DNA from 2 places in the Agromyces excoecariae genome. Region 2 is predicted to be linked to the other one. Evidence: riboswitches for the same ligand, from Rfam matches in the RefSeq annotation. Region 2 holds a riboswitch; the other holds the start of a gene.

Region 1 (14,654 bases), on a different contig from region 2:
CGAGGCGAAGGCCGACGCCGTCGCGGCAGCGGTCGAGGGGCCCGTGTCCGCGAGCCAGCCGGGCTCGGCGATCCAGTTGCACCCGCATGCGACGGTCATCGTGGACGAGGCGGCCGCGTCGCGGCTCGCATACGCCGCCTACTACCGTCACGCCTGGGCGAACAAGCCCGACTGGCAGGGCATCTGAGCCGACCGGAGTCGCCGCGCCGGCGACCGGCGCGGTGGATCAGTGCATGGCGGATCAGTGCACGGCGGATCAGTGCACGGCGGCTCAGTGCACGAGCGCCTCGCCGAGCGCGGCGAGGTAGGCCTCCTCGTCGAAGTCGTCGAGCAGGGCCCGCTGGAGGATGAACCCGGGAGCGGCCGACAGGATCACCGGCGTGACGCGCTCGGCCCAAGCGCCCGGATCGCCCTCGACGCGGTCGGGGTTCGCCCGCGCCCACTCGGCGAGCTGGGCGCCGATCGCGCCGCGCAGGCGCAGGAACACGACCTGCACGAGGTCGCGGATCTCGCGGTCGACGATCGCCTCGGACCACAGCTGGGGGAGGACCTCGCTGAACGGCTCGCTGCGGATGCCGCCGACGAGCGTCGCGATGATCTCGCCGGGGGCGAGCGGACCGCCGTCGCGTCGGCGTTCGGCGAGCTCGACGCGGCGAGACTCGAGCAGCCGTGCCGCCGCGGCGGCGAAGAGCTCCTGCTTGCCGTCGGGGAAGTTGCCGTAGATCGCGCCCGCCGAGAGGCCGGACGCCTCGACGAGGTCGGCGATCGACGTCTTCGCGTAGCCGCGCTCGGCGAAGCAGCGGAGGGCGACGGCGAGGATCTCCTCGCGTCGCGCGGCCCGGTACTCATCGCTCACCTTCGGCATCGGCTTCCTCCCGTCGCTTGACGATCCTACGTCTCGGGTCCATTATAAAGAACGAGCATTCGTTTTTTATGAAGGAGCCGCTCATGTCCTCCCACTCCACGCATCGGACGCCGATCGGCCGGGCCGTCGGCATCGGCGCCGTCCTGTCCCTCGTCGTCGGCGTCATCCTGCTCGCCTTCGCCTGGCCGTCGGTCACGGCCGAACCGAAGGACCTTCCCGTCGGCATCGTCGGGCCCGACGCGTCCGTCACACAGGTCGAGGAGCGCGTCGCCGACGAGGCCGAGGGCGCCGTGGCGCTCGAGCGGTACGACGACCGAGACGCGGCCGTCGCCGCGATCGAGCAGCGCGAGGTCTACGGCGCGATCGTCCTCGGCGACCAGCCGACCGACGCGCCCGAGGTGCTCACCGCGACCGCCGCGAGCCCCGTGGTCGCGCAACTCCTGAACGGTCTCGCGACCCAGCTGCAGGCCGGCATCGACGCCCAGGTGCAGGCGGCGCTGCCCGCGCAGCTCCAGCAGGTCGTCCAGGCCGCCGTTCAAGCGGCGATGCAGGCGGCCGCGACCGGCCAGCCGGTCGACGGATCGGCCGCAACGTCGCTTCCGGAGCTCCCGCAGGTCACGGTGACGGTCACTGACATCGTGCCGCTCGCCGACTCCGACCCGCGCGGCACCGGTCTCGCCGCAGCGATGTTCCCGCTCGTGATCGGCGGCATGCTCGGCGGCATCGCGATCTCGCTCACCGTGATCGGCGCGATGCGGCGCGTCGTCGCGGTCGTCGCGTACTCGGTCGCCGGCGGGCTCGTGCTCACCGGCATCCTGCAGGGCTGGTTCGGCGCCCTCCAGGGCGAATACTGGCTGAACGCCTCGGCCATCGCGCTCGCCATGGCGGCGATCGCGGCCCCGATCACCGGGCTCGTGGCACTCATCGGCCGTGCGGGCATCGCCGTCGGCGCAGTGCTCTTCGTGCTCGTCGGCAACCCGCTCTCGGCCGCCGCCGTCCCGGTCGAGTTTCTGCTCGCACCGTGGGGCGCGATCGGTCAGTGGATGCCGCCGGGGGCCGCCGGCACGCTGCTGCGCGACCTCAGCTACTTCCCCGACGCGCCGACGGCCTTCCCGTGGCTCGTGCTCGCGACGTGGGCCGCGGTGGGCATCCTCCTCTCGCTCATCGGCCACTTCCGCACCGCCGGCGGCGCCGAGCCCGACGACGAGGCGGCGCACGCCGACGAGGAGCTCGCCGAGGACCGGGCACGCACTGCGGCGACGGACGACGCCTCGAGCGAGACCGAGACCGGCGTGCCCGCCGGCCGCGACGCGACACCCGTGGGCTGAGGCTCGAGGCGCCTCAGGTCGGCCTGACGCCGTGGCATCCCCCTTCGTGGATGCCGCGGCGTCGGCGCTCGGCGGGCGCGGTTAGGCTTGAACCTCGTGAACGATGCCACCCCCGAGCCGACCCCGAAGGTCGGCGCCAACGACCTGCTGCGCTTCCTGCTCGAGATCTTCGCGATCGTGACGCTCGGCATCTTCGGGTTCGCCGCGTTCCCGCTGCCCTGGCCCGGCGTGCTCCTCGGCATCGGACTGCCGCTTCTCGCGATCCTGCTCTGGGGGCTCTTCCGCTCGCCGAAGGCGGTCTTCCAGGTCGACCCGTTCGTCAAGGCGCTCGTCGAGATCGCCGTGTTCTCGACGGCCGCGATCGCGTGGTGGATCATGGGCCAGCCCGTCGTGGCCGTCGTGTTCGCCGTCGTCGCCGCGGTCAGCGGCGTCATCAACGGCCGCCGCGAGCTCCGCGACTGACGCCTCGGCGGCCGGGCGGCGCGAGGCGGCGGCGCGTCTCGAGGACCCCGCCCGGCCCGCGCTCAGCGGAAGATGACCGTGCGCTGCCCGTCGAGCAGCACCCGGCGCTCGGCGAACCACTTCACCGCCTGCGAGAGCGTGCGGCTCTCCTCGTCCTGGCCGATCGCCACGAGCTCCGCGACCGAGCGCGAGTGCTCCACGCGCACGACGTTCTGCTCGATGATCGGGCCCTCGTCGAGGTCGCTCGTCACGAAGTGCGCCGTGGCGCCGATGAGCTTCACGCCGCGGGCGTGCGCCTGACGGTACGGGTTCGCGCCCTTGAAGCCCGGCAGGAACGAGTGGTGGATGTTGATGCATCGCCCGGCGAGCGCGTCGCAGAGCTCGGGGGAGAGGATCTGCATGTAGCGCGCGAGCACGACGAGCTCGATGTCGTGCTCGTCGACCGCCTCGAGTATGCGGCGCTCGAACTCCGCCTTGGCCTCGGGCGAGGTCACGGGCGCGGACTCGAACGGCACGCCGTAGAAGTCGACGAGATCCCGGAGCGTGCCGTGGTTGGAGAGGACGAGCGGGATCTCGACCGGCAGCTGCCCGCCGCGCTGCCGGAAGAGCAGGTCGTTGACGCAGTGGCCCGCGGTCGAGGCGAGCACGAGCGTGCGGAGCGGGCGACCGACCTCGTCGAGGTGCAGGTCCATGTTCCAGCGTTCGATCACGGGTGCGAGCGCGGCCTCGAACTCGGTGCGGTCGGCGGGCGACTCGACCTGCACGCGCATGAAGAAGCGCCCGGTGTCGTGGCTCGCGAACTGCTGGCTCTCGGTGATGTTGCCGCGCGCCGCGACGATCGCACCGCTCACCGCATGCACGATCCCGGGCCCGTCGGTGCAGCTCAGCGTGACGACCCAATGGGACAGGTGCGGGCTGTGCGGCTCGGCCTCCGTGCTCATCGGGACAGCGTACCGCCCGGCGAATACGCAGGTGCGCCCCGCTACACTGGGTGGCGGTCGTGCGGACACCGTCGGCCCCGGGCGCGCACGTGAGCGCGTAGTCGACCCGCAGCAGGCTATGCCGCTCTCGCGGGGAACGCCGTCGGATGACTTCCTCATGCCGATCACCTCTTCGTCGCGCGCCGTCGCGACCGCCATGCCCTGGCGCGCGCTCGTCGCACTCGCCGCGGCCGTCTTCCTGTCCATCACCATCGAGATGCTGCCCACCGGGTTGCTCCCCGAGATGAGCGCCGAGCTGGGCGTCGGTGCGCCCCTCGTGGGCCTGCTCGTCTCGGTCTTCGCCTTCACGGTCGTCGTGACCTCGACTCCGCTCACCGCACTGCTGAAGCGGGTACCCCGGCGCACGCTCATCACGATCGTGCTCGTCGTGCTCGGCCTCTCGACCGCGGCCTCCGCGCTCGTACCCGACTACGGCCAGCTGGTCGCCGTCCGCGTCGTCGGCGGCGTCGCGCACGGCCTGTTCTGGGCGCTCGTCGGCGCCTACCCCGCTCGACTCGTCGCGGAGCAGCATCTCGGGCGAGCCGTCTCCGTCGTGCTCGGCGGCGGCACCCTCGCGCTCATCGCGGGCGTGCCGCTCGCGACCGCGCTCGGCCAGGCGGTGGGTTGGCGCTGGGCGTTCGGCGTGGTCGCCGTGCTCACGCTCGCGGGCGCCGTCGTCGTGCGCGCGGTGCTGCCGGGGGATGCCCCGACCCGGCGATCGGCGACGGGCGAGGCAGGTTCCGCCGACGCGGCGGCGAGCCGGACCGTCACGGGCGCGATCGAGGCCGTGAGCTCAACCAACGGTCGGCGCGGCATGCGGGGCGTCGTCGCCGTCGGCGTCGTCACCGCGATCGTCATGATCGGCCAGTACGCCGCCCTCACCTACGTCGCCCCGCTGCTCACCGACGTCGTCGGCGCCTCGTCGGCGGCCGTCGCGCCGCTGCTGTTCGCGTCGGGTCTCGCCGGCGCGGTCGGCCTCCTCGTCGCCGGCAGTCCGATCGCGCGCGACAGCGTCCGCGCGCTCGTCGGGGCCATGCTGCTGCTGGCCGTGGCACTGCTCGTGATCGCCGCCGAGCCCGGGCTGTGGCCCGCGATCGTCGCCTACACCGTGTGGGGCTTCGCCTTCGGCGCGATCCCTCCGCTGCTGCAGACCCGGCTGCTGCAGGCCGCGCCGGCCGATCGGCGGGACGCCGCGAGCGCGCTCTACACGACCGCGTTCAACGTCGGCATCGGCGGTGGCGCGCTCGTCGGCGCGGTGCTGTTCGATGCGGTGGGCATCGGCGCGGTGCCGGTGGCCTACGCGGTGCTGCTCGTCGTCGCCATGCTCGTCGTGGTGCGCTCCACGCGTGCGGAGCGCGCTCGCGCGCGCGTCGTCGAGGCGTAGCTCCACCCGAACGGTCACCGCGCCTCGACCGGCGTCGGGCGGGGCGGGGCTCAGGCGTACTGCGCGCTCGCGGTCCACTTGTGGTTGGCCGGCGCGAGGAGCTCCAGGACCGCGCCTCCGGCGTCGTCGAGCACGACGGTCGCGAACGGCAGTCCGTCCGCGAGCAGCTCGACCTCGGCCCCCGGCTCGCCCGTGAGCGCCAGCGTCAGGCTCGAGCCGTGCGCGGCGACGACGAGGTCGAGTCCTGCGCGGGCCTGCGGTTCGGGCTCGGGCTCGGGCTCGACGACCGGCTGGGGTTCGACGACGGCGGAGGGTGCCGGTGCGGCCGCGGGCGCGGCCGGGGGCGCGGCCTCGACGGGCGGCTCGGCGGGCTCGATCGCCGCCGGTTCGTCGGCCGGAGGCGCCGGCGGGGGCTCCGGCACCGCGACGGCGGGCCCGGGATCGGCCGGCGCCTCGGCGGCGACCGCCGTCGATCCGCGGTCGGTGGAGGCGTCCGTCGGCGCGGCCTGCGGCAGCACGAGCAGGGTGACCGCCGTGGCGGCGACGAGCATCGCGCCGCCGACCCCGGCGCCGACGGAGACCGCCGCACCCGTCCCAGAGGCCCCGGCGGCTCCGGCCGCGCCGGTGCCGGACCCCGCCGTCGCGGTGCCGGTGGTGCCGACCGCACCCGCCGCGGTGCCGGCGGCGCCCGCCGCCGAGGTCGCGACCGGTGCGGCCGTACCGAGCCATGCCGAGTACGCCGTGGCCGCGGCCGACCCGGCGGCGAGGGGAAGCAGCACGAACGCGAGCCGCATGCCGACCTCGCGGGCCTCGGCGGCCACGACCGGGCAGGTCGCGCAGCCGTCGAGATGCGCCTCGACCTTCACCGTGTCGCGTCGACGCAGTCGCCCGCGCATGTACGCACCGAGCCGGTCGACCGTCCAGCCGCACTCGGGTTCGAGGTGGGCGTCGGCGAGGTGCGCGCGGATCCACTGCTGCCGGAGGCCCTCGCGCGCGCGATACGCGAGCGCGGCGGTCGCGTTCGCGCTCATCCCGAGCAGGGGCGCGATCTGCTGCGGCGACATCCGCTCGACCTCGGAGTACCAGAGCACCTCCTGCCAGCGCTCCGGCAGCGCGCGGAACGCCTTCGCGGTCGTGGATCGATCGAGCGCCTCGATCGCGGCGACATCGCCGGTCGTCGGATCCTCCACCGACTCGAGGTCGTCGAGGGCCGCCTCGCGGTTGGCTCGGCCCCAACTCGCGGCGGTGTTCCGGATCGTGGCGAACAGGTACGGACGGAAGGCCCCGTGCGGGCCCTTGCCCGACCGGATCGCGTCGAAGGTCCGGGTGAACGCCTCGGCAACGAGGTCGTCGGCGTCGAGCGACGTGTGCGACCGCGCGAGGGTGCGAGCGGATGCCTCGTGGCGCCGCCAGAGCTCGGCATACGCGTCGCGATCTCCCCGGCGGGTCGCCGCGATCAGGTCGGCGTCGGCGGGCGCGGAGCGGGGTGGGGTCACCTACCTCGTCCTCCTCGTTCGGGCGCGCTCGCGCGGGGCGCACGCGATGCCCTCGGGTGCCGGCGATCCGCGCCGGACGGGTTGCTCTGCGCTTCCGCTCATTCAAGCGGATGGGCGCCGGATCGACGAAACGCGGGATCCGAGGCTCGGCTTCTGCGCGCGGATCGTGCGAAGTCGCGTCATGATCCGGCGGAGCCGACGTCTCTCAAGGTGAGTGGCCGCGCACCGGGGAAGGGCCGGGTGGCCGCTCGGGTCCGAGTGGACCGTGCGGGGGCGCGCGGAACGGCGAGGCGGGACGGAGCGAGGGGCGAAGGGGAACAGGCCCCCCGCTCCGCCCGGGCGAAGCCGCCGGGGCCGGGCGGCCGCAGGTCGCGTCGTGCGTCAGGCGAGGCGGGCGCCCGCGCCCCAGACCGCTGCGACCGCGAGGTCGTCTGTGAGCAGCACCGCGTCGGCGGCGAAGCCGACGTCGAGCCGGCCGAGGTCGCCCGCCCGCCCGATCGCGGAGGCCGGCGTGACGGTGAGCGCCCCGACCGCCTCGTGCAGCGGAATGCCCGAATCGACCACGGCCCGGCGGAGTGCCTCGTCCGGGGTGAGGGTCGATCCGGCGATCGCGCCGGTGTCGACGAGCCGGGCCACGCCGTCGCGCACGTCGACCGAGAGCGATCCGAGCACGTACCCGCCGTCGGCCGCCCCGGTCGCGGCCATCGCGTCGGTCACGAGGGCGACCCGCCCCGGCGCCCCCGCGAAGGCCAGGCGCACGACGTCGGGGTGCACGTGCACCCCGTCGCCGATCACCTCGAGCGTCACGTGGTCGGCGTGCATGGCCGCGACCACGGGGCCGGGCGCGCGATGGTGGATGCCGCGCATGCCGTTGAACGCGTGCGTCAGGATCGATGCGCCGGCGTCGAAGGCGCGGAGCGCGGTCTCGAAGTCGGCGCCCGTGTGGCCGACGGCGACGGCGACGTCCGCCTCGACGAGGCGCGCGATCGCCGCCGCCGCGCCCGCGTGCTCGGGCGCGATCGTGATCTGCCGGAGCGTGCCGTCGGCCGCCTCGAGCAGCCGGTCGAGTGCGTCGTCATCGGCCGTGCGGAGCATCGACGGGTCGTGCGCGCCGCGGAACTCGTGGTCGAGGAAGGGGCCCTCGAGGTGGGCGCCGAGCACGAGGGGATCGGATGCCGCGACTGCGGCGATCGCGCGGAGCCGATCGGCGAGCACGTCGACGGGGGCCGTCACGAGCGAGCAGACGCTCCGGGTCGTGCCGTGCGCGCGGTGCACGGCGAGCCCGGCACGGATGGCGTCGACGCCGTCGTCGAAGGCCGCGCCGCCCGCGCCGTGGCAGTGGATGTCGACGAATCCGGGCGTGAGCCAGCGGCCCGCGGCATCCGTCACCTCGGCCTCGCCGGCCCGCACCGCCGGCGCATCGCGCCAGGTCTCGCCGATGCCGCGGCCCGCGATCCGGTCGCCCTCGAAGCGCACCCACGCGTCCGGGACGGTGTCGCCGCCCGACACGATGCGGGCGGAGTGGACGACGGTCGTCGGCGCGGTGGTCACCGGGCCACGATATCGCCGCGGACGGCCCGGCCGACCGGTCGCGCGACCGGCCGCGTCATCCGCGGCGTGGGCTCGCGGCTTCCGTTGCTATGCTTGGCGGCGTCGCGACTGGCGTTGAGATGGGTGACCATCGGGGAGCGACTGGCACGGACCGACCGCACGCCTGGGCCGGTACGCGAGGCCTCGGGGCGCGAGTCGCGCACGAGGCGATTTCCGCAGGTCCGCATGTCATCCCGAAGGAGCCATCCATTGGCTGAGTCACTCACCACCGACGCCCCCGCCGCTGCAGTCGCGGGCGCCGAGTCCGTCTTCAACCAGCCCCTCGCGCAGGTCGACCCCGAGATCGCGGAGGTGCTCGAACTCGAGCTGAACCGCCAGCGCACCACGCTCGAGATGATCGCGAGCGAGAACTTCGTGCCCGTCTCGGTGCTGCAGTCGCAGGGCTCGGTGCTCACCAACAAGTACGCCGAGGGCTACCCGGGCCGCCGCTACTACGGCGGCTGCGAGTTCGTCGACGTCGCCGAGAACCTCGCGATCGCGCGCGCGAAGAGCCTCTTCGGCGCCGAGTACGCCAACGTGCAGCCCCACTCGGGCGCGACCGCGAACGCCGCCGTCCTGTCCGCCATCGCGACGCCCGGCGACACGATCCTCGGCCTCGAGCTCGCGCACGGCGGCCACCTCACCCACGGCATGAAGCTGAACTTCTCGGGCAAGCTCTACAACGCCGTCGCGTACGGCGTCGACCCCGAGAGCTTCCAGGTCGACATGGACGTGGTGCGCGACAAGGCGCTCGAGCACAAGCCCCAGGTCATCATCGCCGGCTGGTCGGCCTACCCGCGCCAGCTCGACTTCGCCGCGTTCCGCGAGATCGCCGACGAGGTCGGCGCGAAGCTCTGGGTCGACATGGCGCACTTCGCCGGGCTCGTGGCCGCGGGCCTGCACCCGAACCCCGTGCCGCACGCGGATGTCGTCTCCTCGACCGTGCACAAGACGATCGGCGGCCCGCGCTCTGGCTTCATCCTGTCGCGCGACATGGAACTGGCGAAGAAGCTCAACTCCAACGTCTTCCCCGGCCAGCAGGGCGGCCCGCTCATGCACGTGATCGCCGCGAAGGCGACCGCGTTCAAGATCGCGGCGTCCGAGGAGTTCCGCGACCGGCAGGAGCGCACGCTGAGCGGTGCGCGCATCCTGGCCTCGCGCCTCGTGGCGGACGACTCGCGCGCCGCGGGCGTCGACGTGCTCACCGGCGGCACCGACGTGCACCTCGTGCTCGCCGACCTCCGCACCTCCGAGCTCGACGGCCAGCAGGCCGAGGACCGCCTGCACGAGGTCGGCATCACCGTGAACCGCAACGCGGTGCCGTTCGACCCGCGCCCGCCGATGGTCACCTCGGGCCTGCGCATCGGCACGCCGGCGCTCGCGACCCGCGGCTTCGGTGACGCCGAGTTCACGGAGGTCGCCGACGTCATCGCGCTCGCCCTGCAGGCGAACCCGGATGTCGCGGCGCTCCGTTCGCGCGTCGAGGCGCTGACCGCGGCGTTCCCGCTCTACCCGGGTCTGCAGCAGTAGCCCTCGGCCGACGCCCCGGGGCGGGCGGCCGCTCGCCCCGGGGCCCGGCCCGATCCACCGCATCCCGCCGGCGACCGTCGATCGGTTCGCCTGCACAGCGGAGGAACTCCGGTGCAACACGCCGCACACCGGCATCCGCCCACCGGCGTGTCGCACCGAAGTTCCTCCCGTACCAGCTCGGAAAGGCTCCCGAAATGACCGCCATCACCCTCGACGGCGTCGCGACCGCGTCGGCCGTGAAGTCGGAGCTCGCCTCGCGCATCACCGACCTGCGCTCGAACGGCATCGTGCCGGGCCTCGGCACCCTGCTCGTCGGCGACGACCCCGCCTCGCGGTCGTACGTCGCCGGCAAGCACCGCGACTGCGCCGAGGTCGGCATCGAGTCGATCCGCGTCGACCTGCCGGCGTCGGCGACCTCCGCCGACGTGCGCGCCGCGATCCGCGACCTCAACTCGGCGCGCGAGGTCACCGGGTACATCGTGCAGCTGCCCCTGCCGACGGGCCACGACGAGAACGCCATGCTCGAGCTCATCGACCCCGACAAGGACGCCGACGGGCTGCACCCCACGAACCTCGGCCGCCTCGTGCTCGGCATCGAGGGCGACCTGCACTCGCCGCTGCCGTGCACGCCGGCGGGCATCGTCGAGCTGCTCCAGCGCTACCAGGTCCCGATCCGCGGTCGGCACGTGACCGTCATCGGCCGCGGGCTCACCGTCGGTCGCCCGCTCGGCCTGCTCTTCACGCGCAAGGGCCTCGATGCCACGGTCACCCTCACGCACTCCCGCACCCAGGACCTCGCCGGTGAGGTCGCCCGCGCCGACATCGTGGTCGCGGCCGTCGGCGTGCCGCACATGGTCAAGCCCGAGTGGGTGCAGCCGGGCGCCGCGGTGCTCGACGTCGGCATCACGCGCGTCGCCGACGAGGAGACGGGCAAGGGCAGGCTGACCGGCGACGTCGACCCGGCGGTCGCCGAGGTCGCCGGCCACCTCTCGCCGAACCCCGGGGGCGTCGGCCCGATGACCCGGGCGATGCTGCTCGCGAACGTCGTGAAGGCCGCGGAGATCAAGCTGCACGGCCGCTGAGGCGGGCAGCGCCTGCCGCAGCATCTGTCAGCCTGAACGTCGTCGGTCGTTCACCGCGCGTGCACCCCGCGTACGCGTCGCCCGCTTAGCTTCGCGGCATGAGCCGCAGCGACTCCATCGAGGCCACCGCCGCCGGCGCGGCCGATTCGGGATCCGCCCGGGACGGCGAGGGCGCGTCGGGGGACCGCGCCGCCCGCACCGGGCAGGGCCCTGCCGCGACCGGCGGCGGTTCGCCGGCCGCCGCCGTGCGCGCCGTCGCGATCATCCCGGCCAGGGGCGGGTCGCAGGGCCTGCCCGGCAAGAACGTGGCACGCGTCGGGGGAGTGCCGCTCGTGGCCAGGGCCGTGCACGCCGCCCTCGCCGCGGAGCGCATCGGGCGCGTCGTCGTGACCACCGACGACGAGGAGATCGCGGATGCCGCGCGCGGCGCCGGCGCCGAGGTCGTCGCCCGCCCGGCCGAACTCGCGAACGCCACGGCGTCGAGCGAGTCGGCGCTGCTGCACGCGATCGATGCGCTCGTGCGCGAGCCGGGCTCGGCCGACGAGCCCCCGGAGCACGAGGTCACCGTGTTCATCCAGGCCACCTCCCCGTTCATCGACCCCGCCGACCTCGACGCGGCCGTCGCGCGGGTCGCGTCGGGCGAACGCGACGTGGTCTTCGCCGCCACCCCGACCCACGGATTCCTGTGGCGAGAGCGGGCCGACGATGCCGACGGTGCGAGCGCGGTCGGTGTGAACCACGACCCGACGAACCGGCCGCGACGGCAGGACCGGGAGCAGGAGTTCCTCGAGACCGGTGCGTTCTACGTGTTCCGAACCGACGGCTTCCTCCTCGCCGGGCACCGCTTCTTCGGACGGATCGGCATCCAGCGCGTCCACCCCGACACCGCGATCGAGATCGACGACGCCGCCGACCTCGCCCGCGCCCGCGTGCTCGCACCGCGCATCGACCGTCGGCTCGCGGGCGGCATCGCCGCCTCGCTCGCCCGCCGCGAGGGTGCGGCGTGGGTCGCCGACCCGCGCCATCCGTTCATCGACGTCGACGCCGTCGTGACCGACTTCGACGGCGTGCACACCGACGACACCGCCGCGGTCGACGAGCTCGGGCGCGAGTCGGTGCGCGTCAGTCGGGCCGACGGGCACGGTGTGGCCCGCCTGCGCGACGCCGGCATCCCCGTGCTGATCCTGTCCGCCGAGGCGAACCCGGTCGTCACCCGGCGCGCGGAGAAGCTCGGGGTCGACGTCATCCAGGGGCTGACCGACAAGGGCACCGCGCTCCGCGAGTGGGCGGCGGCCCGCGGCATCCGCCTCGACCGCATCGCCTACCTCGGCAACGACCGGGGCGACATCCCCGCGCTCGACCTCGCGGGCTGGCCGCTCGCCGTCCCGGACGCGGCACCGGACGCGCTCGAGCGCTCCCGTCACGTGCTCGAGCAGCACGGCGGCCACGGCGCGGTGCGCGAACTCGCCGAGCTCGTGCTCGCCGCGCGCGAGGCCAAGCTCGGCTCCGGCGCCTCCGACCTCGTGCGCGAGTCGCACGAGCTCGAGCCCGCGCACCCCAGTCGCGAACAGCGCGAGGCCATCGCCACGGCGTCCTCCGCGTCCTGACCACCCACGAAAGCGAGCCACCATGTCCGTGCGCATCGGCCACGCCGCCATCGGCGAGTACGACCCCGTCTACGTCATCGCCGAGATCGGCCTCAACCACAACGGCGACGTCGAGATCGCCAAGCGGCTCATCGAGGTCGCCGCGCACGCCGGTGCGCAGGCCGTGAAGTTCCAGAAGCGCACGCCCGACCTCTCGACGCCCGAGCACATGAAGCCGATGCCGCGCGAGACGCCGTGGGGCACCATGACCTACCTCGAGTACCGTCACCGCGTCGAGTTCGGGCGCGACGAGTACGCCGAGGTCGCCCGCCACGCCGCCCTGCACGGCCTCGACTGGTTCGCGTCGCCGTGGGACGCGCCGGCCGTCGCCGACCTCGAGTCCTACGGCGTCGTCGCCCACAAGATCGCGTCGGCCTCGGTCACCGACCTCGAGCTCCTCGAGGCGGTCCGCGACACGGGCAAGCCCGTGATCCTCTCGACCGGCATGTCGACGCTCGACGAGATCGATCGCGCGGTCGCGGTGCTCGGCACCGAGCGCCTCGTGATGATGCACGCCACGTCGAGCTACCCGATGCCGTCTGAGGAGGCGAACCTCCTGATGATCCCGTCGCTGAAGCGTCGTTACCCCGGCGTCCCGGTCGGCTACTCGGGCCACGAGCGCGGCCTGCAGATCTCGATCGCCGCGGTCGCGCTCGGCGCGGTCGCCGTCGAGCGCCACATCACGCTCGACCGCACCATGTGGGGCTCCGATCATTCGGCCTCGCTCGAGCCGCAGGGGCTGGAGCACCTCGTGCGCGACATCCGCATCATCGGCGAGGCGCTCGGCGACGGCGTGAAGCGCGTCTACCCGGGCGAGGAGGCCCCGAAGGCCAAGCTCCGCCGGGTGCTCGCGTGACGGAGGGCCGCCCCGCCGGCGTCGCGAGCGCCCCGGCGACGGATGCCGCGGGGCGGCGCCTGCTCGTCGTCGGCGACGCCGACTCCTACGTGAAGTGGGGCGCGGCGCTCGCCTCGACGCTGCCCGGGGAGTGGACGTCGCGACTCGTCGTCGTCGCCTCGCCCGTGCAGCCGAGCCCACGCCAGCTCGAGCACGCCCTCGACGGGACGCGCTTCGCACCGGCCGACGTGCGCATCGTGCCGCTCGACGGGCGCGACGGTTCGCCAGGCCTCGACGACGAACTCGACGACTTCGACCCGCACGCGGTGCTGCTCGCGCTGCGCGGGCCGTTCGTGCGCGTCGTCGCCCCGCGGATCCTCCGGCGCCGGAACCGCCCGGCGCTCGTGAGCGGCTTCCCCGGCCTCACCATCCCGGCCGTGCCGAAGGCCGTCGTCTACCGCGAGCAGACCGACCTGATCGTGCTGCACAGCCGGCGCGAGGTGCGCGAGTTCCGCGAGAACGCCGCCGAACTCGGCGTCGACCGCATGTTCGGGCTCGCGACGCTGCCCTTCCTCTCGGCGGCCGGGGCGGATGCCGTCGGACCGGGCGGCACGGACGTGATCTTCGCCGCGCAGGCCAAGGTGCCGTCCGAGCGGGCGGACCGCGTGCACGTGCTCGTCGCGCTCGCCGAACTCGCCCGGCGGCAGCCCGATCGGCGCGTCGTCGTGAAGGTCCGCGCTCGAGCGGGCGAGGCGCAGACCCACGCCGAGGCGCACGACTACGCCGACCTCCTGCGCGAGCTCCCCGACACCGGGTCGCGCGTCGGCGACGCGGACGCCGTCCCGCCGAACCTCGTCGTCGAGGACGGTCCCATGGCCGCCCACCTCGAGCGAGCCGGCTCGCTCGTGACGGTCAGCTCCACGGCCGCGCTCGAGTCGGTCGCGCTCGGCATCCCGACGCTGCTCATCGACGACTTCGGCGTCTCGCCCGCGATGATCAACACCGTGTTCGAAGGCGCCGGGCTGTTCGGCTCGACGACGGACCTCGCGGCCGGGCGCTTCCGCCGCGCCGACGGGGCGTGGCTCGCGGACAACTACTTCCACGGGCGCGACGCCGACGACTGGGCGTCACGACTGGCCGCGCTCGTCGAAGCGCGCGAGATCGTGCCGCTCGCGCCGCTCGTGCGCACGCGCAACCTCTCGGGCGGGGCGCTGCGGTCGGCGTTCGAACGGCGACGCATGCTGGGCGGGCACGACCGCAGCCTGTCGGGCGCGCTCGCCTGGGGCGTCGGCGTCCCGGCGCGGGGCGTCGTCCGCCGGGTGCGGCGCGCGCGGCGCCGGATCGCGCGGCTGTGGTCTGGCGCGGGCCGGCCCGCCTCGGGTGCCGGCGCGGCGATCAGCGAATCGGGCGCCGCGGAGGCCGCCGCCCGCTCAGTCGACGGGAGCGGTGTGCAGCG
Region 2 (14,654 bases):
GCTGCACAGGGCGCGCGGCGCGACGCCTGAGCCGCCTCCGTCGTGGCCGACCGCGCCGCGTCCGGGCCGGGACTGCGGCGCGCGACCTCAGTTCGGCTCGACCGCCGTCGGCGTGCCGCCGGTGATGCGCACGAGCTCGTCGAAGGTCGTCGGGAACACCGTCTTCGCATGCCCCGCGGCGGCCCAGACCTCGTCGTAGGCGGCGAGGTCGACGTCGACGAAGGTGCGCACCGGCTCAGGGTGGCCCACCGGTGCGACCCCGCCGATGACCTGGCCGGTCGCGGCCTTCACGACCTCCTTCGACGCGCGCCCGATCGTGCCGCCGAGCTCGGCGCCGAGCCACTCGGTGTCCACGCGGTGCGCGCCCGAGGTGAGCACGAGGATCGGCTCGTCGTCGAGTGTGAAGACCAGCGAGTTCGCGATCTGGCCCACCTCGATGCCGAGCGCCTCGGCGGCGAGCTTCGCGGTGGTCACGGCGTCGTCGAACCACACGATGCGCGGCTCGATCCCGTCTGCGGCGAGCGCGGCGGCGACGCGGTCGACGGCGGCGTGCGAGGGGGCGGTCGGCTCGGCGGTCATGCCCTCGATCCTACGAGCGGATGCCGCGGCATCCGTCGTCGGGAGCAGGTGCCTCGGATGCCGCCCGCCCGAGCGACGACCGGCGGGTGCCCCGTGCGCTCGCCGCGCTGCCGTAGGGTTCGAGCGTGACCAGCTCCGGCCCGCCCCCCGATCGGCTCGCGCGACGTCTCGGGCTCCGTGGCGCGGTCGCCATCGGGCTCGCGGCGATGATCGGCGCGGGCGTCTTCGCGGTGTGGGGGCCGGCGGCGCAGGCCGCGGGCGGCCTGCTGCTCGCCGGGCTCGCCATCGCGGCGTCCGTCGCGTTCGCGAACGCCGGCTCGACGGCGCAGCTCGCGGTCCGCCACCCGGAGTCGGGCGGCGCGTACCGGTACGGCCGGGAGCGGCTCGGCGCCTGGCCGGGCTTCCTCGCCGGGTGGGGGTTCGTCATCGGCAAGACCGCGAGCTGCGCCGCGATGGCGCTCACCGCCGCGGCGTACCTCGTGCCGCCCGCGTGGCAGAAGCCCGTCGCGATCGTCGCGGTCGTGGTGCTCGTCGGCGTCAACGTGCTCGGCGTCACGCGCACCGCGCGGGTCGCCTCGGTGATCGTCTCGGCCGTGCTCGCGGTACTCGTCGTGGTCGTCGCCGCGGGCTTCGCTGCGGTCGCGGGCGTCGGCTGGGGCGTCGGCGCGACCGCATCGGTGGCCGCCCTGCCGTCGACGGATGCCGCGCCCGGCGCGCTCGGCGTCTACGGGGTGCTGCAGGCCGCAGCCCTGGTCTTCTTCGCGTTCGCCGGGTACGCGCGCATCGCGACGCTCGGCGAGGAGGTGCGCGAACCCCGACGGACGATCCCCCGCGCGATCGGCATCGCCTTCGCGGTCGTCGTCGTCGTGTACGCGCTCGTCGGCACGGCCGCGGTCGGGGCGCTCGGGCCCGACGCGCTCGCGGCATCCGCGGCCCCGCTCGTCGACGTCGTGGCGGTCGCCGGATGGATCTGGGCCGAGCCCGTGGTGCGCGCCGCGGCCGGGGTGGCCGCGCTCGGTTCGCTGCTCGCGCTCGTCGCGGGAGTCGGGCGCACGAGCCTCGCGATGGCGCGCGACGGCGAGCTCCCCCGCCCGCTCGCATCGGTGCATCCGCGGTTCGGCGTGCCGCACGTCGCCGAGATCGCGACGGGCGTCGCCGTGATCGTGCTGCTGCTCGTGGCCGATCTCCGCGGAGCGATCGGGTTCTCGTCGTTCGGCGTGCTGGTCTACTACCTCGTCGCCAACGCGTCCGCGATCACCCAGCCGGCCGGCGAGCGGCTCGTGCCGCGGTGGCTCTCGTGGTTCGGCGCGATCGGATGCGTCGCGCTCGTCGTCACGCTCCCGGCGGCGTCGATCGCGGCGGGCGTCGCCGTCTTCGCCGTCGGCGGCGCGGTGCGCGGCATCCGTCTCGCCGTCGGGCGGCGCTCCGGCCCTCCTGAGGACTAGCCCGGTATCGAGAGGATGCCGACTGCACCGCTCCTGCCCCGCGACGGTGCGGACGGCATCCGCTCGATCGCGGCCCGGGAATAGGCTGGCGGCATGAGCGCCGATCCCTCAGCCCGCATCCTGACCATCGCCGACGTCCCGGCCCCCGAGCTCGAGCCGAGCGCCTTCGTGGCCCTCGGCGCCGTCATCGTCGGGCAGGTGCGACTCGCCGCGCGATCGAGCGTCTGGTACAACGCGGTGCTGCGTGCGGAGGCCGAGCCGATCAGCCTCGGCGAGCGCTCCAACCTGCAGGACGGCGTGGTCTGCCACGTCGACTCCGGCTACCCCGTCGTGATCGGCGAGGGGGTCTCGGTCGGCCACCGTGCGGTGCTGCACGGCTGCACGGTCGAGGACGACTGCCTCATCGGCATGGGTGCGACGATCCTCAACGGCGCCGTGATCGGCCGCGGGTCACTCGTCGCGGCCGGCGCCGTGGTGCTCGAGGGCACCGTCGTGCCGCCCGGCTCGCTCGTCGCGGGCGTGCCCGGCAAGGTCCGCCGCGAGCTCACCGCCGACGAGCAGGCGGGCATCCGGCGCAACGCCGAGGCCTACCTGGCGCACGTCGCGCTGCACACCGCTCCCGTCGACTGAGCGGGCGGCGGCCTCCGCGGCGCCCGATTCGCTGATCGCCGCGCCGGCACCCGAGGCGGGCCGGCCCGCGCCAGACCACAGCCGCGCGATCCGGCGCCGCGCGCGCCGCACCCGGCGGACGACGCCCCGCGCCGGGACGCCGACGCCCCAGGCGAGCGCGCCCGACAGGCTGCGGTCGTGCCCGCCCAGCATGCGTCGCCGTTCGAACGCCGACCGCAGCGCCCCGCCCGAGAGGTTGCGCGTGCGCACGAGCGGCGCGAGCGGCACGATCTCGCGCGCTTCGACGAGCGCGGCCAGTCGTGACGCCCAGTCGTCGGCGTCGCGCCCGTGGAAGTAGTTGTCCGCGAGCCACGCCCCGTCGGCGCGGCGGAAGCGCCCGGCCGCGAGGTCCGTCGTCGAGCCGAACAGCCCGGCGCCTTCGAACACGGTGTTGATCATCGCGGGCGAGACGCCGAAGTCGTCGATGAGCAGCGTCGGGATGCCGAGCGCGACCGACTCGAGCGCGGCCGTGGAGCTGACCGTCACGAGCGAGCCGGCTCGCTCGAGGTGGGCGGCCATGGGACCGTCCTCGACGACGAGGTTCGGCGGGACGGCGTCCGCGTCGCCGACGCGCGACCCGGTGTCGGGGAGCTCGCGCAGGAGGTCGGCGTAGTCGTGCGCCTCGGCGTGGGTCTGCGCCTCGCCCGCTCGAGCGCGGACCTTCACGACGACGCGCCGATCGGGCTGCCGCCGGGCGAGTTCGGCGAGCGCGACGAGCACGTGCACGCGGTCCGCCCGCTCGGACGGCACCTTGGCCTGCGCGGCGAAGATCACGTCCGTGCCGCCCGGTCCGACGGCATCCGCCCCGGCCGCCGAGAGGAAGGGCAGCGTCGCGAGCCCGAACATGCGGTCGACGCCGAGTTCGGCGGCGTTCTCGCGGAACTCGCGCACCTCGCGCCGGCTGTGCAGCACGATCAGGTCGGTCTGCTCGCGGTAGACGACGGCCTTCGGCACGGCCGGGATGGTGAGGCCGGGGAAGCCGCTCACGAGCGCCGGGCGGTTCCGGCGCCGGAGGATCCGCGGGGCGACGACGCGCACGAACGGCCCGCGCAGCGCGAGCAGCACCGCGTGCGGGTCGAAGTCGTCGAGTTCGTCGTCGAGGCCTGGCGAACCGTCGCGCCCGTCGAGCGGCACGATGCGCACGTCGGCCGGTGCGAAGCGCGTCCCGTCGAGGGCGTGCTCGAGCTGGCGTGGGCTCGGCTGCACGGGCGAGGCGACGACGACGAGTCGCGACGTCCACTCCCCGGGCAGCGTCGAGGCGAGCGCCGCGCCCCACTTCACGTAGGAGTCGGCGTCGCCGACGACGAGCAGGCGCCGCCCCGCGGCATCCGTCGCCGGGGCGCTCGCGACGCCGGCGGGGCGGCCCTCCGTCACGCGAGCACCCGGCGGAGCTTGGCCTTCGGGGCCTCCTCGCCCGGGTAGACGCGCTTCACGCCGTCGCCGAGCGCCTCGCCGATGATGCGGATGTCGCGCACGAGGTGCTCCAGCCCCTGCGGCTCGAGCGAGGCCGAATGATCGGAGCCCCACATGGTGCGGTCGAGCGTGATGTGGCGCTCGACGGCGACCGCGCCGAGCGCGACCGCGGCGATCGAGATCTGCAGGCCGCGCTCGTGGCCCGAGTAGCCGACCGGGACGCCGGGGTAACGACGCTTCAGCGACGGGATCATCAGGAGGTTCGCCTCCTCAGACGGCATCGGGTAGCTCGACGTGGCGTGCATCATCACGAGGCGCTCGGTGCCGAGCACCGCGACCGCGCGATCGATCTCGTCGAGCGTCGACATGCCGGTCGAGAGGATCACGGGCTTGCCCGTGTCGCGGACCGCCTCGAGGAGCTCGAGGTCGGTGACCGAGGCCGACGCGATCTTGTGGGCGACGACGCCGTAGGACTCGAGGTCGGCGACGGCCGGCGCGTCCCACGGCGACGCGAACCAGTCGAGGCCGTGCAGGGCGGCGTGGCGGGCGACCTCGGCGTACTCGTCGCGCCCGAACTCGACGCGGTGACGGTACTCGAGGTAGGTCATGGTGCCCCACGGCGTCTCGCGCGGCATCGGCTTCATGTGCTCGGGCGTCGAGAGGTCGGGCGTGCGCTTCTGGAACTTCACGGCCTGCGCACCGGCGTGCGCGGCGACCTCGATGAGCCGCTTGGCGATCTCGACGTCGCCGTTGTGGTTGAGGCCGATCTCGGCGATGACGTAGACGGGGTCGTACTCGCCGATGGCGGCGTGGCCGATGCGCACGGACATGGTGGCTCGCTTTCGTGGGTGGTCAGGACGCGGAGGACGCCGTGGCGATGGCCTCGCGCTGTTCGCGACTGGGGTGCGCGGGCTCGAGCTCGTGCGACTCGCGCACGAGGTCGGAGGCGCCGGAGCCGAGCTTGGCCTCGCGCGCGGCGAGCACGAGCTCGGCGAGTTCGCGCACCGCGCCGTGGCCGCCGTGCTGCTCGAGCACGTGACGGGAGCGCTCGAGCGCGTCCGGTGCCGCGTCCGGGACGGCGAGCGGCCAGCCCGCGAGGTCGAGCGCGGGGATGTCGCCCCGGTCGTTGCCGAGGTAGGCGATGCGGTCGAGGCGGATGCCGCGGGCCGCCGCCCACTCGCGGAGCGCGGTGCCCTTGTCGGTCAGCCCCTGGATGACGTCGACCCCGAGCTTCTCCGCGCGCCGGGTGACGACCGGGTTCGCCTCGGCGGACAGGATCAGCACGGGGATGCCGGCGTCGCGCAGGCGGGCCACACCGTGCCCGTCGGCCCGACTGACGCGCACCGACTCGCGCCCGAGCTCGTCGACCGCGGCGGTGTCGTCGGTGTGCACGCCGTCGAAGTCGGTCACGACGGCGTCGACGTCGATGAACGGATGGCGCGGGTCGGCGACCCACGCCGCACCCTCGCGGCGGGCGAGCGAGGCGGCGATGCCGCCCGCGAGCCGACGGTCGATGCGCGGTGCGAGCACGCGGGCGCGGGCGAGGTCGGCGGCGTCGTCGATCTCGATCGCGGTGTCGGGGTGGACGCGCTGGATGCCGATCCGTCCGAAGAAGCGGTGCCCGGCGAGGAGGAAGCCGTCGGTTCGGAACACGTAGAACGCACCGGTCTCGAGGAACTCCTGCTCCCGGTCCTGCCGTCGCGGCCGGTTCGTCGGGTCGTGGTTCACACCGACCGCGCTCGCACCGTCGGCATCGTCGGCCCGCTCTCGCCACAGGAATCCGTGGGTCGGGGTGGCGGCGAAGACCACGTCGCGTTCGCCCGACGCGACCCGCGCGACGGCCGCGTCGAGGTCGGCGGGGTCGATGAACGGGGAGGTGGCCTGGATGAACACGGTGACCTCGTGCTCCGGGGGCTCGTCGGCCGAGCCCGGCTCGCGCACGAGCGCATCGATCGCGTGCAGCAGCGCCGACTCGCTCGACGCCGTGGCGTTCGCGAGTTCGGCCGGGCGGGCGACGACCTCGGCGCCGGCGCCGCGCGCGGCATCCGCGATCTCCTCGTCGTCGGTGGTCACGACGACGCGCCCGATGCGCTCCGCGGCGAGGGCGGCGTGCACGGCCCTGGCCACGAGCGGCACTCCCCCGACGCGTGCCACGTTCTTGCCGGGCAGGCCCTGCGACCCGCCCCTGGCCGGGATGATCGCGACGGCGCGCACGGCGGCGGCCGGCGAACCGCCGCCGGTCGCGGCAGGGCCCTGCCCGGTGCGGGCGGCGCGGTCCCCCGACGCGCCCTCGCCGTCCCGGGCGGATCCCGAATCGGCCGCGCCGGCGGCGGTGGCCTCGATGGAGTCGCTGCGGCTCATGCCGCGAAGCTAAGCGGGCGACGCGTACGCGGGGTGCACGCGCGGTGAACGACCGACGACGTTCAGGCTGACAGATGCTGCGGCAGGCGCTGCCCGCCTCAGCGGCCGTGCAGCTTGATCTCCGCGGCCTTCACGACGTTCGCGAGCAGCATCGCCCGGGTCATCGGGCCGACGCCCCCGGGGTTCGGCGAGAGGTGGCCGGCGACCTCGGCGACCGCCGGGTCGACGTCGCCGGTCAGCCTGCCCTTGCCCGTCTCCTCGTCGGCGACGCGCGTGATGCCGACGTCGAGCACCGCGGCGCCCGGCTGCACCCACTCGGGCTTGACCATGTGCGGCACGCCGACGGCCGCGACCACGATGTCGGCGCGGGCGACCTCACCGGCGAGGTCCTGGGTGCGGGAGTGCGTGAGGGTGACCGTGGCATCGAGGCCCTTGCGCGTGAAGAGCAGGCCGAGCGGGCGACCGACGGTGAGCCCGCGGCCGATGACGGTCACGTGCCGACCGCGGATCGGGACCTGGTAGCGCTGGAGCAGCTCGACGATGCCCGCCGGCGTGCACGGCAGCGGCGAGTGCAGGTCGCCCTCGATGCCGAGCACGAGGCGGCCGAGGTTCGTGGGGTGCAGCCCGTCGGCGTCCTTGTCGGGGTCGATGAGCTCGAGCATGGCGTTCTCGTCGTGGCCCGTCGGCAGGGGCAGCTGCACGATGTACCCGGTGACCTCGCGCGCCGAGTTGAGGTCGCGGATCGCGGCGCGCACGTCGGCGGAGGTCGCCGACGCCGGCAGGTCGACGCGGATCGACTCGATGCCGACCTCGGCGCAGTCGCGGTGCTTGCCGGCGACGTACGACCGCGAGGCGGGGTCGTCGCCGACGAGCAGGGTGCCGAGGCCCGGCACGATGCCGTTCGAGCGCAGGTCGGTGATGCGCGAGGCGAGCTCCGACTTCACGGCCGACGCGGTCGCGACGCCGTCGAGGGTGATGGCGGTCATTTCGGGAGCCTTTCCGAGCTGGTACGGGAGGAACTTCGGTGCGACACGCCGGTGGGCGGATGCCGGTGTGCGGCGTGTTGCACCGGAGTTCCTCCGCTGTGCAGGCGAACCGATCGACGGTCGCCGGCGGGATGCGGTGGATCGGGCCGGGCCCCGGGGCGAGCGGCCGCCCGCCCCGGGGCGTCGGCCGAGGGCTACTGCTGCAGACCCGGGTAGAGCGGGAACGCCGCGGTCAGCGCCTCGACGCGCGAACGGAGCGCCGCGACATCCGGGTTCGCCTGCAGGGCGAGCGCGATGACGTCGGCGACCTCCGTGAACTCGGCGTCACCGAAGCCGCGGGTCGCGAGCGCCGGCGTGCCGATGCGCAGGCCCGAGGTGACCATCGGCGGGCGCGGGTCGAACGGCACCGCGTTGCGGTTCACGGTGATGCCGACCTCGTGCAGGCGGTCCTCGGCCTGCTGGCCGTCGAGCTCGGAGGTGCGGAGGTCGGCGAGCACGAGGTGCACGTCGGTGCCGCCGGTGAGCACGTCGACGCCCGCGGCGCGCGAGTCGTCCGCCACGAGGCGCGAGGCCAGGATGCGCGCACCGCTCAGCGTGCGCTCCTGCCGGTCGCGGAACTCCTCGGACGCCGCGATCTTGAACGCGGTCGCCTTCGCGGCGATCACGTGCATGAGCGGGCCGCCCTGCTGGCCGGGGAAGACGTTGGAGTTGAGCTTCTTCGCCAGTTCCATGTCGCGCGACAGGATGAAGCCAGAGCGCGGGCCGCCGATCGTCTTGTGCACGGTCGAGGAGACGACATCCGCGTGCGGCACGGGGTTCGGGTGCAGGCCCGCGGCCACGAGCCCGGCGAAGTGCGCCATGTCGACCCAGAGCTTCGCGCCGACCTCGTCGGCGATCTCGCGGAACGCGGCGAAGTCGAGCTGGCGCGGGTAGGCCGACCAGCCGGCGATGATGACCTGGGGCTTGTGCTCGAGCGCCTTGTCGCGCACCACGTCCATGTCGACCTGGAAGCTCTCGGGGTCGACGCCGTACGCGACGGCGTTGTAGAGCTTGCCCGAGAAGTTCAGCTTCATGCCGTGGGTGAGGTGGCCGCCGTGCGCGAGCTCGAGGCCGAGGATCGTGTCGCCGGGCGTCGCGATGGCGGACAGGACGGCGGCGTTCGCGGTCGCGCCCGAGTGGGGCTGCACGTTGGCGTACTCGGCGCCGAAGAGGCTCTTCGCGCGCGCGATCGCGAGGTTCTCGGCGACGTCGACGAACTCGCAGCCGCCGTAGTAGCGGCGGCCCGGGTAGCCCTCGGCGTACTTGTTGGTGAGCACCGAGCCCTGCGACTGCAGCACCGAGACGGGCACGAAGTTCTCGCTCGCGATCATCTCGAGCGTGGTGCGCTGGCGGTTCAGCTCGAGTTCGAGCACCTCCGCGATCTCGGGGTCGACCTGCGCGAGGGGCTGGTTGAAGACGGACTCGGCGCCCGCGACTGCAGCGGCGGGGGCGTCGGTGGTGAGTGACTCAGCCAATGGATGGCTCCTTCGGGATGACATGCGGACCTGCGGAAATCGCCTCGTGCGCGACTCGCGCCCCGAGGCCTCGCGTACCGGCCCAGGCGTGCGGTCGGTCCGTGCCAGTCGCTCCCCGATGGTCACCCATCTCAACGCCAGTCGCGACGCCGCCAAGCATAGCAACGGAAGCCGCGAGCCCACGCCGCGGATGACGCGGCCGGTCGCGCGACCGGTCGGCCGGGCCGTCCGCGGCGATATCGTGGCCCGGTGACCACCGCGCCGACGACCGTCGTCCACTCCGCCCGCATCGTGTCGGGCGGCGACACCGTCCCGGACGCGTGGGTGCGCTTCGAGGGCGACCGGATCGCGGGCCGCGGCATCGGCGAGACCTGGCGCGATGCGCCGGCGGTGCGGGCCGGCGAGGCCGAGGTGACGGATGCCGCGGGCCGCTGGCTCACGCCCGGATTCGTCGACATCCACTGCCACGGCGCGGGCGGCGCGGCCTTCGACGACGGCGTCGACGCCATCCGTGCCGGGCTCGCCGTGCACCGCGCGCACGGCACGACCCGGAGCGTCTGCTCGCTCGTGACGGCCCCCGTCGACGTGCTCGCCGATCGGCTCCGCGCGATCGCCGCAGTCGCGGCATCCGATCCCCTCGTGCTCGGCGCCCACCTCGAGGGCCCCTTCCTCGACCACGAGTTCCGCGGCGCGCACGACCCGTCGATGCTCCGCACGGCCGATGACGACGCACTCGACCGGCTGCTCGAGGCGGCCGACGGCACGCTCCGGCAGATCACGATCGCGCCCGAGCACGCGGGCGCGGCGGCGGCGATCGCGCGCCTCGTCGAGGCGGACGTCGCCGTCGCCGTCGGCCACACGGGCGCCGACTTCGAGACCGCGCTCCGCGCCTTCGACGCCGGCGCATCGATCCTGACGCACGCGTTCAACGGCATGCGCGGCATCCACCATCGCGCGCCCGGCCCCGTGGTCGCGGCCATGCACGCCGACCACGTGACGCTCGAGGTGATCGGCGACGGGGTGCACGTGCACCCCGACGTCGTGCGCCTGGCCTTCGCGGGGGCGCCGGGGCGGGTCGCCCTCGTGACCGACGCGATGGCCGCGACCGGGGCGGCCGACGGCGGGTACGTGCTCGGATCGCTCTCGGTCGACGTGCGCGACGGCGTGGCCCGGCTCGTCGACACCGGCGCGATCGCCGGATCGACCCTCACCCCGGACGAGGCACTCCGCCGGGCCGTGGTCGATTCGGGCATTCCGCTGCACGAGGCGGTCGGGGCGCTCACCGTCACGCCGGCCTCCGCGATCGGGCGGGCGGGCGACCTCGGCCGGCTCGACGTCGGCTTCGCCGCCGACGCGGTGCTGCTCACAGACGACCTCGCGGTCGCAGCGGTCTGGGGCGCGGGCGCCCGCCTCGCCTGACGCACGACGCGACCTGCGGCCGCCCGGCCCCGGCGGCTTCGCCCGGGCGGAGCGGGGGGCCTGTTCCCCTTCGCCCCTCGCTCCGTCCCGCCTCGCCGTTCCGCGCGCCCCCGCACGGTCCACTCGGACCCGAGCGGCCACCCGGCCCTTCCCCGGTGCGCGGCCACTCACCTTGAGAGACGTCGGCTCCGCCGGATCATGACGCGACTTCGCACGATCCGCGCGCAGAAGCCGAGCCTCGGATCCCGCGTTTCGTCGATCCGGCGCCCATCCGCTTGAATGAGCGGAAGCGCAGAGCAACCCGTCCGGCGCGGATCGCCGGCACCCGAGGGCATCGCGTGCGCCCCGCGCGAGCGCGCCCGAACGAGGAGGACGAGGTAGGTGACCCCACCCCGCTCCGCGCCCGCCGACGCCGACCTGATCGCGGCGACCCGCCGGGGAGATCGCGACGCGTATGCCGAGCTCTGGCGGCGCCACGAGGCATCCGCTCGCACCCTCGCGCGGTCGCACACGTCGCTCGACGCCGACGACCTCGTTGCCGAGGCGTTCACCCGGACCTTCGACGCGATCCGGTCGGGCAAGGGCCCGCACGGGGCCTTCCGTCCGTACCTGTTCGCCACGATCCGGAACACCGCCGCGAGTTGGGGCCGAGCCAACCGCGAGGCGGCCCTCGACGACCTCGAGTCGGTGGAGGATCCGACGACCGGCGATGTCGCCGCGATCGAGGCGCTCGATCGATCCACGACCGCGAAGGCGTTCCGCGCGCTGCCGGAGCGCTGGCAGGAGGTGCTCTGGTACTCCGAGGTCGAGCGGATGTCGCCGCAGCAGATCGCGCCCCTGCTCGGGATGAGCGCGAACGCGACCGCCGCGCTCGCGTATCGCGCGCGCGAGGGCCTCCGGCAGCAGTGGATCCGCGCGCACCTCGCCGACGCCCACCTCGAACCCGAGTGCGGCTGGACGGTCGACCGGCTCGGTGCGTACATGCGCGGGCGACTGCGTCGACGCGACACGGTGAAGGTCGAGGCGCATCTCGACGGCTGCGCGACCTGCCCGGTCGTGGCCGCCGAGGCCCGCGAGGTCGGCATGCGGCTCGCGTTCGTGCTGCTTCCCCTCGCCGCCGGGTCGGCCGCGGCCACGGCGTACTCGGCATGGCTCGGTACGGCCGCACCGGTCGCGACCTCGGCGGCGGGCGCCGCCGGCACCGCGGCGGGTGCGGTCGGCACCACCGGCACCGCGACGGCGGGGTCCGGCACCGGCGCGGCCGGAGCCGCCGGGGCCTCTGGGACGGGTGCGGCGGTCTCCGTCGGCGCCGGGGTCGGCGGCGCGATGCTCGTCGCCGCCACGGCGGTCACCCTGCTCGTGCTGCCGCAGGCCGCGCCGACGGACGCCTCCACCGACCGCGGATCGACGGCGGTCGCCGCCGAGGCGCCGGCCGATCCCGGGCCCGCCGTCGCGGTGCCGGAGCCCCCGCCGGCGCCTCCGGCCGACGAACCGGCGGCGATCGAGCCCGCCGAGCCGCCCGTCGAGGCCGCGCCCCCGGCCGCGCCCGCGGCCGCACCGGCACCCTCCGCCGTCGTCGAACCCCAGCCGGTCGTCGAGCCCGAGCCCGAGCCCGAACCGCAGGCCCGCGCAGGACTCGACCTCGTCGTCGCCGCGCACGGCTCGAGCCTGACGCTGGCGCTCACGGGCGAGCCGGGGGCCGAGGTCGAGCTGCTCGCGGACGGACTGCCGTTCGCGACCGTCGTGCTCGACGACGCCGGAGGCGCGGTCCTGGAGCTCCTCGCGCCGGCCAACCACAAGTGGACCGCGAGCGCGCAGTACGCCTGAGCCCCGCCCCGCCCGACGCCGGTCGAGGCGCGGTGACCGTTCGGGTGGAGCTACGCCTCGACGACGCGCGCGCGAGCGCGCTCCGCACGCGTGGAGCGCACCACGACGAGCATGGCGACGACGAGCAGCACCGCGTAGGCCACCGGCACCGCGCCGATGCCCACCGCATCGAACAGCACCGCGCCGACGAGCGCGCCACCGCCGATGCCGACGTTGAACGCGGTCGTGTAGAGCGCGCTCGCGGCGTCCCGCCGATCGGCCGGCGCGGCCTGCAGCAGCCGGGTCTGCAGCAGCGGAGGGATCGCGCCGAAGGCGAAGCCCCACACGGTGTAGGCGACGATCGCGGGCCACAGCCCGGGCTCGGCGGCGATCACGAGCAGTGCCACGGCCAGCAGCAGCATGGCCCCGACGAGCGCGCGGACGCTGTCGCGCGCGATCGGACTGCCGGCGACGAGGAGGCCGACCGCGCCGGCGAGACCCGACGCGAACAGCAGCGGCGCGACGGCCGCCGACGAGGCGCCGACGACGTCGGTGAGCAGCGGGGCGACGTAGGTGAGGGCGGCGTACTGGCCGATCATGACGATCGCGGTGACGACGCCGACGGCGACGACGCCCCGCATGCCGCGCCGACCGTTGGTTGAGCTCACGGCCTCGATCGCGCCCGTGACGGTCCGGCTCGCCGCCGCGTCGGCGGAACCTGCCTCGCCCGTCGCCGATCGCCGGGTCGGGGCATCCCCCGGCAGCACCGCGCGCACGACGACGGCGCCCGCGAGCGTGAGCACGGCGACCACGCCGAACGCCCAGCGCCAACCCACCGCCTGGCCGAGCGCGGTCGCGAGCGGCACGCCCGCGATGAGCGCGAGGGTGCCGCCGCCGAGCACGACGGAGACGGCTCGCCCGAGATGCTGCTCCGCGACGAGTCGAGCGGGGTAGGCGCCGACGAGCGCCCAGAACAGGCCGTGCGCGACGCCGCCGACGACGCGGACGGCGACCAGCTGGCCGTAGTCGGGTACGAGCGCGGAGGCCGCGGTCGAGAGGCCGAGCACGACGAGCACGATCGTGATGAGCGTGCGCCGGGGTACCCGCTTCAGCAGTGCGGTGAGCGGAGTCGAGGTCACGACGACCGTGAAGGCGAAGACCGAGACGAGCAGGCCCACGAGGGGCGCACCGACGCCCAGCTCGGCGCTCATCTCGGGGAGCAACCCGGTGGGCAGCATCTCGATGGTGATGGACAGGAAGACGGCCGCGGCGAGTGCGACGAGCGCGCGCCAGGGCATGGCGGTCGCGACGGCGCGCGACGAAGAGGTGATCGGCATGAGGAAGTCATCCGACGGCGTTCCCCGCGAGAGCGGCATAGCCTGCTGCGGGTCGACTACGCGCTCACGTGCGCGCCCGGGGCCGACGGTGTCCGCACGACCGCCACCCAGTGTAGCGGGGCGCACCTGCGTATTCGCCGGGCGGTACGCTGTCCCGATGAGCACGGAGGCCGAGCCGCACAGCCCGCACCTGTCCCATTGGGTCGTCACGCTGAGCTGCACCGACGGGCCCGGGATCGTGCATGCGGTGAGCGGTGCGATCGTCGCGGCGCGCGGCAACATCACCGAGAGCCAGCAGTTCGCGAGCCACGACACCGGGCGCTTCTTCATGCGCGTGCAGGTCGAGTCGCCCGCCGACCGCACCGAGTTCGAGGCCGCGCTCGCACCCGTGATCGAACGCTGGAACATGGACCTGCACCTCGACGAGGTCGGTCGCCCGCTCCGCACGCTCGTGCTCGCCTCGACCGCGGGCCACTGCGTCAACGACCTGCTCTTCCGGCAGCGCGGCGGGCAGCTGCCGGTCGAGATCCCGCTCGTCCTCTCCAACCACGGCACGCTCCGGGATCTCGTCGACTTCTACGGCGTGCCGTTCGAGTCCGCGCCCGTGACCTCGCCCGAGGCCAAGGCGGAGTTCGAGCGCCGCATACTCGAGGCGGTCGACGAGCACGACATCGAGCTCGTCGTGCTCGCGCGCTACATGCAGATCCTCTCCCCCGAGCTCTGCGACGCGCTCGCCGGGCGATGCATCAACATCCACCACTCGTTCCTGCCGGGCTTCAAGGGCGCGAACCCGTACCGTCAGGCGCACGCCCGCGGCGTGAAGCTCATCGGCGCCACGGCGCACTTCGTGACGAGCGACCTCGACGAGGGCCCGATCATCGAGCAGAACGTCGTGCGCGTGGAGCACTCGCGCTCGGTCGCGGAGCTCGTGGCGATCGGCCAGGACGAGGAGAGCCGCACGCTCTCGCAGGCGGTGAAGTGGTTCGCCGAGCGCCGGGTGCTGCTCGACGGGCAGCGCACGGTCATCTTCCGCTGAGCGCGGGCCGGGCGGGGTCCTCGAGACGCGCCGCCGCCTCGCGCCGCCCGGCCGCCGAGGCGTCAGTCGCGGAGCTCGCGGCGGCCGTT

The links. A riboswitch is a leader RNA that binds a small molecule or an ion and turns the genes downstream of it on or off. The one in region 2 is predicted to bind ZMP and ZTP.
Region 1: it holds a riboswitch for ZMP and ZTP, as region 2 does, so the genes downstream of both, glyA (serine hydroxymethyltransferase) here and glyA (serine hydroxymethyltransferase) in region 2, are expected to answer to the same signal.

What each region holds. Positions count from the first base shown of each region.
Region 1 is NZ_JBPSLA010000019.1:28,444-43,097, reverse strand. It holds gene nagB (glucosamine-6-phosphate deaminase) at 1-187, shown strand, start outside; gene ACSJD1_RS17640 (TetR/AcrR family transcriptional regulator) at 272-865, opposite strand; gene ACSJD1_RS17635 (ABC transporter permease) at 949-2,193, shown strand; gene ACSJD1_RS17630 (YrdB family protein) at 2,290-2,655, shown strand; gene purU (formyltetrahydrofolate deformylase) at 2,718-3,596, opposite strand; gene ACSJD1_RS17620 (MFS transporter) at 3,754-5,019, shown strand; gene ACSJD1_RS17615 (sigma-70 family RNA polymerase sigma factor) at 5,070-6,515, opposite strand; gene nagA (N-acetylglucosamine-6-phosphate deacetylase) at 6,897-8,066, opposite strand; ZMP/ZTP riboswitch at 8,161-8,242, shown strand; gene glyA (serine hydroxymethyltransferase) at 8,316-9,635, shown strand; gene ACSJD1_RS17600 (bifunctional methylenetetrahydrofolate dehydrogenase/methenyltetrahydrofolate cyclohydrolase) at 9,830-10,717, shown strand; gene ACSJD1_RS17595 (cytidylyltransferase domain-containing protein) at 10,816-12,324, shown strand; gene ACSJD1_RS17590 (N-acetylneuraminate synthase family protein) at 12,347-13,219, shown strand; partial or broken gene ACSJD1_RS17585 (DUF6716 putative glycosyltransferase) at 13,216-14,331, shown strand; gene ACSJD1_RS17580 (gamma carbonic anhydrase family protein) at 14,629-14,654, opposite strand, start outside.
Region 2 is NZ_JBPSLA010000018.1:7,782-22,435, reverse strand. It holds gene galK (galactokinase) at 1-30, shown strand, start outside; gene ACSJD1_RS16870 (YbaK/EbsC family protein) at 88-579, opposite strand; gene ACSJD1_RS16865 (APC family permease) at 705-2,024, shown strand; gene ACSJD1_RS16860 (gamma carbonic anhydrase family protein) at 2,118-2,654, shown strand; partial or broken gene ACSJD1_RS16855 (DUF6716 putative glycosyltransferase) at 2,952-4,067, opposite strand; gene ACSJD1_RS16850 (N-acetylneuraminate synthase family protein) at 4,064-4,936, opposite strand; gene ACSJD1_RS16845 (cytidylyltransferase domain-containing protein) at 4,959-6,467, opposite strand; gene ACSJD1_RS16840 (bifunctional methylenetetrahydrofolate dehydrogenase/methenyltetrahydrofolate cyclohydrolase) at 6,566-7,453, opposite strand; gene glyA (serine hydroxymethyltransferase) at 7,648-8,967, opposite strand; ZMP/ZTP riboswitch at 9,041-9,122, opposite strand; gene nagA (N-acetylglucosamine-6-phosphate deacetylase) at 9,217-10,386, shown strand; gene ACSJD1_RS16825 (sigma-70 family RNA polymerase sigma factor) at 10,768-12,213, shown strand; gene ACSJD1_RS16820 (MFS transporter) at 12,264-13,529, opposite strand; gene purU (formyltetrahydrofolate deformylase) at 13,687-14,565, shown strand; gene ACSJD1_RS16810 (YrdB family protein) at 14,628-14,654, opposite strand, start outside.